DNA from 3 places in the Arthrobacter sp. 10T416 genome. Region 1 is predicted to be linked to each of the others. Evidence: riboswitches for the same ligand, from Rfam matches in the RefSeq annotation. Region 1 holds a riboswitch; each other region holds the start of a gene.
The links. A riboswitch is a leader RNA that binds a small molecule or an ion and turns the genes downstream of it on or off. The one in region 1 is predicted to bind S-adenosylmethionine.

Region 1 (3,267 bases):
ACCAGAAGCTCGCCATCGAGAACGTCCACAGCCCGCAGTTCCGCGGCTACACCCGCGTGGGCGGCGAGATCACCGACGGCGCCGTCGACTGGCGCGAGCAGATCGACATCGGCGTTGAGCGCGACGCCGTGGAGCCCGGGCCCGGCGTCGCCGACTACTGGCGGCTCGAGGGACCCAACCTGTGGCCCGACGGACTGCCCGACATGCAGGAGGTCGTGACCGAATGGACCGATCGCCTGAGTGAAATTTCGCTTTCCCTGCTCCGGGCCCTCGCCGTCTCGCTCGGAGCGCCCGAGGACACCTTCGACGCCGCATTTGCCGCGCGGGCCTTCCCGCTGCTGAAGATCGTGCGGTACCCGGGGGAGTCCGATCCGGAGCCCAAGCAGGGTGTGGGATCCCACCGCGACGGCGGGGTCCTGACCCTGCTCCTGGTCGAGCCCGGGAAGGGCGGCCTGCAGGTCGAATACCAGGGCAAATGGATCGACGCGCCCCAGGTGCCCGGCACGTTCGTCGTCAACATCGGCGAGATGCTCGAGCTGGCCACCAACGGGTACCTCAAGGCCACGCTGCACCGGGTGATTTCGCCCCTGCGCGGCACCGACCGGATCTCCCTGCCGTTCTTCTATAACCCGGCCCTGGACGCCACCATGCCCCGGCTGGCCGTCAGCCCGGAATTCCAGGCCCAGGCCCGCGGACTGTCCGTGGACCCCACCAACAGTCCGATCCTGGAGACCTACGGCGACAACGCCCTCCGCTACCGGCTGCGGGCACACCCCAACGTGGTGGAAGTGCACCACCCGGACCTGCTGAAGGCCTGAGCCGGGACCAGCACCGGGACCAGCGGCTTAAAGGAATTCGGCCGCCAGCGGTGGGTGGCATCATTGGCACCCGCTGCTGGCGGCCGAAGTGTAGGGGAAACCGTCAGATAGTGACGGCGCCGGAATCCGTTTCGAACGTGACGGAGAGGATCCCCGGCGTCCCGTGCGGGGCGAGCCAGTTGACGTCCACGTCCTCCAGCGGCTTGCCCACCGGTTCACCCAGCCACTCGGTGACCCGCTCGGCGGAACCGGCGATGGTGAGCGCAGACATCTTGACGCTGCTCTCGTAGGCGTTGGACGGGTGCAGCGCCGGATCGCCTTCCCACTTGAGCATGTAGGGCACCTGCGGGTCGGCGATCAGGCCGAGGATGCCGATCTGCTTCCAGACAAGTTCCCGTCCGTCAGGGAACTTGCGGTTGCCGTTGACGGCCGCGCGGCCCAGGCGTTCCTCGAACGGGCCGAGGTCGTCGACCTCGACGCACCAGCCCATCCAGCCCCCGCCGGCCGCCGAGCGTGCCCGGACGGCCTGGCCGAAGGGTGCCTTGTCCGACGCCGGGTGGTCCAGGACCTCCACGACCTCAAGGTACTTGTGCCCGGCGAGCGGAATGATCATGTTGCGGGTCCCGAACCGGGGGTGGACTCCGCCCTTGACGGCCTCGACCCCAAGGGCCGAGGCGATACGTTCGGTGGTGGCAGCCAGGCCATCCTGTTCACAGGCGTAAGAGACGTGATCCATGCGCATGCCATCATCTTGGCACTTTGTGATGGAGCTCTCAGCTTAGGGTGTCCTAACTCAGATGGGATGTCCTTTTCCGAGCCCTGCGCACGCCGTCGTTCTTCATTTTCGTCACAAACCTATCCTGCCGCCGGGACCGCTTCCTAGACTGAATCCAGGTCATGAGCGCCAGCATCAAGCCCCGGCTTGCTGGCCGGCAACCCTCCAAACGCGGCGGGGTGCCCCGGGTGAAGACCTGGCCCACCGGCGCCCGCCGGCGGGCAAGCGCGGCTGCCAGCGCCGTCCCGGCCCCGAGGCCGGAGTCGGGCTGCGCCCAGTAACAAGGAGCACTCCGATGTCCAACGCCTGGTCCTTTGAAACCCGCCAGATCCACGCCGGCCAGGAGCCGGACGCTGCCACCGGCGCCCGGTCACTGCCTATCTACCAGACGACGTCGTTCGTCTTCCCCAGCGCCGAAAGCGCCGCCAACCGCTTCGCGCTCGCCGAACTCGCGCCCATCTACACCCGGATCGGAAACCCCACCCAGGACGCCGTCGAACAGCGCGTAGCCAGCCTGGAAGGCGGCCTTGGGGCGCTCCTGCTCAGTTCCGGCCAGGCCGCCGAGACCTTCGCGATCCTCAACATCGCCGAGGCCGGCGACCACGTGGTGGCCAGTCCCAGCCTGTACGGCGGAACTTACAACCTGCTGGCCCACTCGCTGAAGAAGTTCGGCATCGAAGTAACCTTCGTCGAGGACCCCGACAATCTGGACCAGTGGCGGGACGCCGTGCGGCCGAATACCAAACTGTTCTTCGGCGAGGTGGTCTCCAACCCCCGCCAGGACGTGCTGGACATCGAGGGTATCGCGGACGTGGCCCACCAGGCCGGCGTCCCGCTGATCGTGGATAACACACTCTCCACCCCGTACCTGATCCGTCCGATCGAATGGGGTGCCGACATTGTGGTCCACTCGGCCACCAAGTACCTCGGCGGTCACGGTGCGGCGATCGCCGGCGTGATCGTCGACTCCGGCAACTTCGACTTCGGCAAGGAACCGGACCGCTATCCGGGCTTCAACACCCCGGATCCTACCTACAACGGCCTCGTCTACGCCCGGGACCTGGGGGCGGACGGGGCACTGGGCGCGAACCTGTCCTATATCCTCAAGGCCCGCGTCCAGCTGCTGCGCGACCTCGGCTCCGCCGTCTCGCCGTTCAACGCCTTCCTGATCGCCCAGGGCATCGAAACCCTGAGCCTGCGCGTGGAGCGGCATGTCGCGAACGCCACCCGCGTGGCCGAATGGCTGGAAGCCAGGGACGACGTCGAATCCGTCGCCTACGCCGGGCTGCCGTCCAGCCCCTGGTTCGAGCGCGGCCGCAAGTACGGGCCGAAGGGAACCGGCGCCGTCGTCGCCTTCAACCTCGCCGGGGGAGCGGAGGCCGGCAAGCGGTTCGTCGATGCCCTGGAACTGCACTCCCACGTGGCGAACATCGGCGACGTGCGCTCCCTGGTCATCCACCCGGCGTCGACCACCCACAGCCAGCTCTCGCCGGAGCAGCAGGCGGTGGCAGGCGTCAATCCCGGGCTGGTCCGGCTCTCGGTGGGCCTCGAGCACATCGACGACATCCTCGCCGACCTCGACGCCGGTTTCCGGGCCGCGAAGGACGCCTGAGGGGCGGCGGCGCCGGGGTCTGGCTGTCACACAGCCGTCACAATCTTCGCGCTGGCGCCGCC
Region 2 (3,267 bases), on a different contig from region 1:
GGCCAGGTCCGCCGTGCACCAGTGGACATCCCGGTCGCGGAGGGCAGGGTCCGGGTTGCTGAAGAGGTGCTCGAAACTCCAGGACGCCTGGGTGAGGTAGCCCCCGGAGGTGTGGACCAGGCCCTTCGGCTTCCCGGTGGTCCCCGAGGTGTACATGATGAACAGCGGCGTCTCGGCGTCGAAGGCCTCGGCGGTGTGGGCATCCGACGCGGCGCCGACGGCGTCGTGCCACCAGACGTCGCGGCCCGCGGTCATCGGGACCGTGTCCAGCTCACCGGCCGGGGTGGTCCGGTTGACCACCAGGACGTGTTCGATCGCGTTCGTGCCGGCGACGGCGGCGTCCGCGTTGGCCTTAACCGGGACGGCAGCTCCCCGCCGGAACTGGCCGTCGGTGGTGACCAGCAGCTTGGCGCCGGTGTCCTCCACCCGGAACCTCAGGGCCTCCGCGGAGAACCCGCCGAAGACCAGGGAATGGATGGCACCGATGCGGGCCACTGCCAGGGTGATGATCACGGTCTCGGGGATCACGGGCAGGTAGATGACCACCCGGTCGCCCTTGGCGATGCCGAGGTCCAGCAGGGCATTGGCAGCCTTGGCCACCTCACGCTGCAACTCGGCGTACGTGACAGTGCGGCGGTCGCCGGGCTCGCCCTCAAAGAACAGGGCCACCTTGTCCCCGCGTCCCGCCGCTACATGGCGGTCGACGCAGTTGTAGGCGACGTTGAGCTTGCCGCCGTCGAACCAGCTGATCTCCGGGCCGTGGCCGGCCGCGGGATCGGCCGGGACCCGGCGGTAGGCGGTGTGCCAGGGTTTGGTTTCGCCGGCGGCCGGCTGAGCCCAGTCGAGACGGAGCGCCTGGGTTTCCCAGAACGCCACAGAATCCGGCTCGGGCGTGGCCGCCGCGCCCGCGCCCGGGACCCGGACGGGAGCGGGCAGGGTGGACGTGGTTTCAGGGGTCATGTGCAGCACTCCATCGGTCCTGGCAGTAGCACCCTCGCCGTGGCGGGGGTTGCTGCGGCTTCATAGGTCCAGGTCCCTCAGCCGCTCGGGATGGTCACTACCTACTAGAACCGAGATGCACGATTCTGCAAAATCCAGCCACACGTTGCTGTAATATTCACTGGCGCTCCTGATGTGGTATCAAAATCAGTCATTTATTCGACAATCGTGCGCGCCGGGCGCAGGAGTAGGGTTAATGCATGGTCCACGTTAACGATCCGGCAGTCATTGAGCGCCTTATGCGAACCAAGGGCACGTGGGCGGTGGTGGGCCTGACCACCAATGAATGGCGGTCGGCCTTTGAGGTCTCCTTGTACGTCCGCGACCGTATGGGCATGGACATCATCCCCGTCAACCTCCCGGGCGACGACGTCCACGGGGAAACTGGGTACCGGTCCCTGGCGGAGATCCCCGCCGCGAAACACCCGATCGACGTCGTGGACTGCTTCGTCAACTCCGGGAAGGTGGGCGCCGTCATTGATGAGGCCATCGCCATCGGCGCCAAGGCCGTCTGGCTGCAGCTGGGCGTCTTCGATGACGCCGCGGTTTCACGCGCCACGGCCGCCGGACTGGACGTCGTGGTCAACGAGTGCCCCGCCCGGCTGGGGTGGCGGATAGGCCTCTAGCGGCGCACCCAGCACCTGCCGCACGGCGCAACGGGAGTCGGTTACAAAATGTGACCGACTTTTTCCGTATTCGCCGCCTGCCGTGTGAGATGGACTCGTAACCATCCCGAGCGGCTGAGAGATCTGGCTCTGTGACGCCGCAGCAACCCCCTCATTGAGGACGGTGCTACCGCCAGGACCGATGGAGAAGGCGCCGTCTTCCGCTCGGATTTGCGGCCCACGCGGCTTGAATCCCGGAAGCAGCGCTTTCCCGGCATACGCCAGGAGACCGCATATGAGTACTGAAACCCGCCCGCAGAAAATGACCGGGAAGGTGGCCGTTGCCAGCTTCATCGGCACCACCATCGAGGGGTACGACTTCGTCCTGTACGGCCTGGCCGCAGCGACCGTCTTCGGCCCGCTGTTCTTCGCCCCGGCCGCCCCGCTCGTGGGCACCATCGCAGCCTTCGCCACCTACGCCGTCGGCTTCGTCGCGCGGCCGATCGGCGGCGTGCTGGGCGGGCACTACGGCGACAGGATCGGCCGGAAGAGCGTGCTCGTGGCGTCCCTGCTCCTGACCGGGCTCGCGACCACGGCCATCGGGCTCCTGCCCACCTACGCCCAGCTCGGCTGGGTGGCGCCGGCGCTCCTGCTCCTGCTGCGCGTGGTCCAGGGCATCGGCTACGGGGCCGAATGGGCCGGCGCGGCCCTTATGACCGTCGAGCACGCGGCGCCGAAGAAGCGCGGACTGACCTCCAGCGCCACCCAGCTGGGCCCCACCTCCGGGATGCTCCTGGCCACCGGCGTCCTGCTGGTCCTGGAAAACTCCCTGAGCGACGAGCAGTTCCTGGCGTGGGGCTGGCGCGTCCCGTTCGTCGCGAGCCTCCTGCTGGTGGCCGTGGGCCTGGTCATCCGGCTCTCGGTCGAGGACAGCCCGGAGTTCAAGCACGTCCAGACGGTCCAGACCGTCGCGGCCCGCCCCGTGGTGGAGAGCTTCAAAACCCACCCCCGCCAGATCCTGCTGACCACCGGCCTCCGCATCGCCCAGAACGCGTTCTACTACGTGTACACCGTGTTCATCCTGACGTACCTGACCCAGGTGCCCGGCACGGACCGGAACACCGGCCTGACCGCCGTCCTGGTCGCCTCCGCGCTGGGCCTTGTCACCGTGCCGCTATGGGGCGCCCTGTCCGACCGGTTCGGCCGCCGCTCGGTCTATCTCTTCGGCGCCGTGGCCAGTGCTGCGGCGATCATCCCGTTCTTCTGGCTCCTGGACACCGGCAACATCCTGCTGATCATCCTCGGCGTCGTCGTCGGCCTCAACATCGGCCACGACGCCATGTACGGCCCGCAGGCGGCGTTCTTCTCCGAGCTGTTCAGCACCCGCGTCCGGTTCAGCGGCGTCTCCATCGGCTACCAGATCGGTTCCGTGCTCGGCGGCGGCCTGGCGCCGCTGGTGGCGACGGCCCTGCTGGCGGCCGGCGGCGGAAACCCGGTCTGGGTAGTCGTTTACTTCCTGGCGGTCTCCGCGATCACCATCGTCGCGACCCTGAAATCCCCGGAAACGAAGGACCGCGCCCTCGGAGCGACCGAACTGCCGGCCGAGGCACCCGCCGCCGCCGTACCCGCAGACCGGGAACCCGCCGTCGTGCGCTGACGACAG
Region 3 (3,267 bases), on a different contig from region 1:
AGCTGGATCATCGACACCCCCGGCATCCGTTCCTTCGGCCTGGCCCACGTGGACCCGGACCGGATCCTGCGTTCGTTCCCCGACCTGGAGCCGGGCACCGCGGACTGCGAACGGGGCTGCAAGCACGACGCCACCGCCGTTAACTGCGGCGTGGACGCCTGGGTGCAGGGCGGCCACGCCGGACCGTCCGGCCCTGCGCGCCTTGCCTCCCTGCGCCGGCTCCTCGGCACGGATCCGCGCATGGAAGCACAGGAAACCAAGGAGCTGGGCAGCGTCTCCTAACAGGGTCCGCCCGGCCGGCAGCGACGTGGCCTCCCGGTCCCGGGAGCTTTTTGACGGTAGCTTGGAGGCATGAGCCAACCCGCTTCGAGCTACAACGATGACCTGCGCCTCGCCCATGTACTGGCAGATTCCGTAGATTCCCAGACCATGAGCCGCTTCAAGGCGCTCGACCTTCGGATCGAAACGAAGCCGGACCTCACCCCCGTCACTGACGCGGACAAGTCCGCCGAGGAAGCCATCCGTGGCCAGCTGTCCCGCTCCCGGCCGCGCGACGCGGTCCTGGGCGAGGAGTTCGGCAGCTCCGGCCACGGCTCGCGCCGCTGGATCATCGACCCCATCGACGGAACCAAGAACTTCGTCCGCGGCGTCCCCGTCTGGGCCACCCTGATCGCTCTCGTGGACGAGGGCGAGCCGGTGGTCGGCGTCGTCAGCGCCCCGGCCCTGGGCAAGCGCTGGTGGGCCGCCAAAGGCGCCGGCGCCTACATGGGCCGGTCCCTGGCCGCCGCCACCCGGCTCAAAGTCTCCAACGTCTCGCGCCTCGAAGACGCCTCGCTGTCCTACTCGAGCCTGGGCGGCTGGAAGCAGCGCGGCAATCTGGACGAATTCCTCGGCCTCACCGAGGAAGTCTGGCGCACCCGCGCATACGGCGACTTCTGGTCTTACTGCCTGGTGGCCGAGGGTGCCGTGGACATCGCCTGCGAACCCGAGCTCAACCTTTACGACATGGCGGCGCTGGTCCCGATCGTGACCGAGGCCGGCGGGCGTTTCACCTCGCTGGAAGGCGAGGATGGCCCGTTCGGCGGGAACGCGCTCGCCACGAACTCCATCCTGCATTCGGAAGTCCTCAAGCGCCTGAACCCCGGTCTCGACGACCTCCTCTAGCCCGCTCCGCGGCAGGCAGCCGTAACACAACGCTTCACATTCCGGACCTCCCTTTCCCGGGCGGCACGCCATGTCCTAGGCTCGAACCAGGTCACGAGTGCCAGCGCTAAACCCCGGTTTGCTGGCCGGCAACCCTCCATTCGCGGCGGGGTGCCCCGGGTGACGACCTGGCCGGTCCGGAGCGGACCCGGCAAGCGCGGATCCCCTGTGAGCGGGGTCCTTTCAAGCGAGGTCCCATGACGACTGCCACCATTTCCACCCACCCCACCTCTTCCGCCGGCGCCCCGGTGCCGGCCGACGCGCGGTTCGACGCCGCCCGCAGGCCGCTGTCCGCCGTGTCCGGCGCTGAAATCCAGGCGCCCCTGATCCAGGGCGGCCACGTCCGCTACGCCAACCTGGACTACGGCGCGTCGGCGCCGGCCCTGTCCGTGGTCTCCGCCTACCTCAACGAGATCCTGCCCTACTACGCCAGCGTCCACCGCGGCGCAGGCTACGCCTCGCAGCTCAGCACCTCGGTCTACGAAAACGCCCGGAACATTGTCCGAGGCTTTGTGGGCGGCCGTGCGGACGACTCGGTGATCTTCACCCGGAACACCACCGACTCCCTGAATCTCCTGGCCGGTTGCCTCCCGGCGGCTGACGGACGCCCTACCGGCGAGGTGCTCTACCTCGATATCGAACACCACGCCAACCTGCTGCCCTGGCAGAACGTCCCGCACCGCAGTGTGGTCGCGGCCCCCACCCTGGCCGGCACCGTGGCGCGGCTCCGCCAGGAACTCGCCCGCGGCGGTGTGAGCCTGCTCGCCGTCACCGGCGCGTCCAACGTCACCGGCGAGATCCTGCCCATCGGCGAGCTCGCCGCCCTGGCGCACGAGTTCGGCGCCCGGATCGCCGTCGACGCCGCCCAACTGGCCCCGCACCGCCGGATCAACATCAGCGCGGACGACGTCGACTACCTCGCGTTCTCCGGCCACAAGCTCTACGCCCCGTTCGGCGCCGGGGTGCTGGTGGGCCGCCCGGACTGGCTCGACGCCGGAACCCCGCACCTGGCCGGAGGCGGCGCCGTGCGGGACGCGAGGCTCGACTCCGTCAGCTGGACCACGGGACCGGCGCGCCACGAGGGCGGCTCCCCGAACGTGCTGGGGGCTGCTGCCCTGGCCCGGGCCAGCCAGGTCATCGAGGCGCTCGACGACGTGCAGTGGCACGCCCACGAGGACGCCATCCGGTCCTTCCTGGTGGAGGGACTGGAACGGATCGACGGCGTGAGCGTCCACCACATTTTCGAGGACACCGCCGCCGGTAACGGGCCCGGAACAATCGGCGTGGTCAACTTCTCTGTGGCCGGGTACGACGCCGGCCTGGTCGCCGCCTACCTCTCGGCGGAGCATGGCATCGGCCTGCGCGACGGCCGGTTCTGCGCCCACCCGCTGCTGAAACGGCTGGGCCTGCCGGCCGGGTCACTCCGTGCCAGTTTTGGCCTCGGGTCCCGCCTCGACGACGCCCAGCGGCTCCTGGCCGGGCTGCAGGAGCTCCGGCGCAACGGGCTCGGCTGGGACTACGTGGTGGACGCGGGCCGCTGGGTCCCGGCCAACGACACCCGCAGCTATCCGCACTGGGCACCCAACACCCCGGGCACGGCCGGCGCGGCGCCCTGCACGCTGGACTGACACCAGCGCCGGCCGCAAGCGCCGGGCCCCCGCGTGCGGTAAATTCGGTAGGTACCAAATTCAAGCTGCCGGAGGAGACGACACGTGGCACGCGGGGGCCCAAAACTGCAGCACCAGCGGCGGCAGGAGCTCGGCCAAAGCTTCCAGGACGGCGGGGAACACTACGACCGGGTGCGGCCCGGCTACCCGGCTGATTCCGCCGACTGGCTGATACCCGCCGGAGCCAGCGACGCCGCCGACCTCGGCGCCGGGACGGGCAAGTTCACGGCGCTGCTGGTCCGGCGCGGCCTCCGGACCGTGGCCATCGACCCGTCAACGGACATGCTGGAACAACTGCGCGCATCATTGCCCGGAGTCGCCGCCGTCGAGGGAACCGCCGAACGTACCGGCCTGCCGGCAGACGCCTTCGACCTCGTCACCGTGGCCCAGGCCTGGC

Region 2: linked by a shared signal. The riboswitch ahead of AC1DBE_RS14100 (MFS transporter) and the one ahead of AC1DBE_RS13380 (bifunctional o-acetylhomoserine/o-acetylserine sulfhydrylase) in region 1 are both predicted to bind S-adenosylmethionine.
Region 3: linked by a shared signal. The riboswitch ahead of AC1DBE_RS04120 (aminotransferase class V-fold PLP-dependent enzyme) and the one ahead of AC1DBE_RS13380 (bifunctional o-acetylhomoserine/o-acetylserine sulfhydrylase) in region 1 are both predicted to bind S-adenosylmethionine.

What each region holds. Positions count from the first base shown of each region.
Region 1 is NZ_JBFTHI010000013.1:21,645-24,911, forward strand. Features, by position in the region: gene AC1DBE_RS13370 (isopenicillin N synthase family dioxygenase) at 1-818, shown strand, start outside; gene AC1DBE_RS13375 (VOC family protein) at 922-1,560, opposite strand; SAM riboswitch class IV at 1,712-1,827, shown strand; gene AC1DBE_RS13380 (bifunctional o-acetylhomoserine/o-acetylserine sulfhydrylase) at 1,889-3,205, shown strand.
Region 2 is NZ_JBFTHI010000014.1:51,741-55,007, reverse strand. Features, by position in the region: gene acs (acetate--CoA ligase) at 1-960, opposite strand, end outside; SAM riboswitch class I at 968-1,057, opposite strand; gene AC1DBE_RS14105 (CoA-binding protein) at 1,200-1,625, shown strand; SAM riboswitch class I at 1,724-1,813, shown strand; gene AC1DBE_RS14100 (MFS transporter) at 1,900-3,261, shown strand.
Region 3 is NZ_JBFTHI010000002.1:37,989-41,255, forward strand. Features, by position in the region: gene rsgA (ribosome small subunit-dependent GTPase A) at 1-282, shown strand, start outside; gene hisN (histidinol-phosphatase) at 352-1,164, shown strand; SAM riboswitch class IV at 1,254-1,367, shown strand; gene AC1DBE_RS04120 (aminotransferase class V-fold PLP-dependent enzyme) at 1,401-2,831, shown strand; gene AC1DBE_RS04125 (class I SAM-dependent methyltransferase) at 2,916-3,267, shown strand, end outside.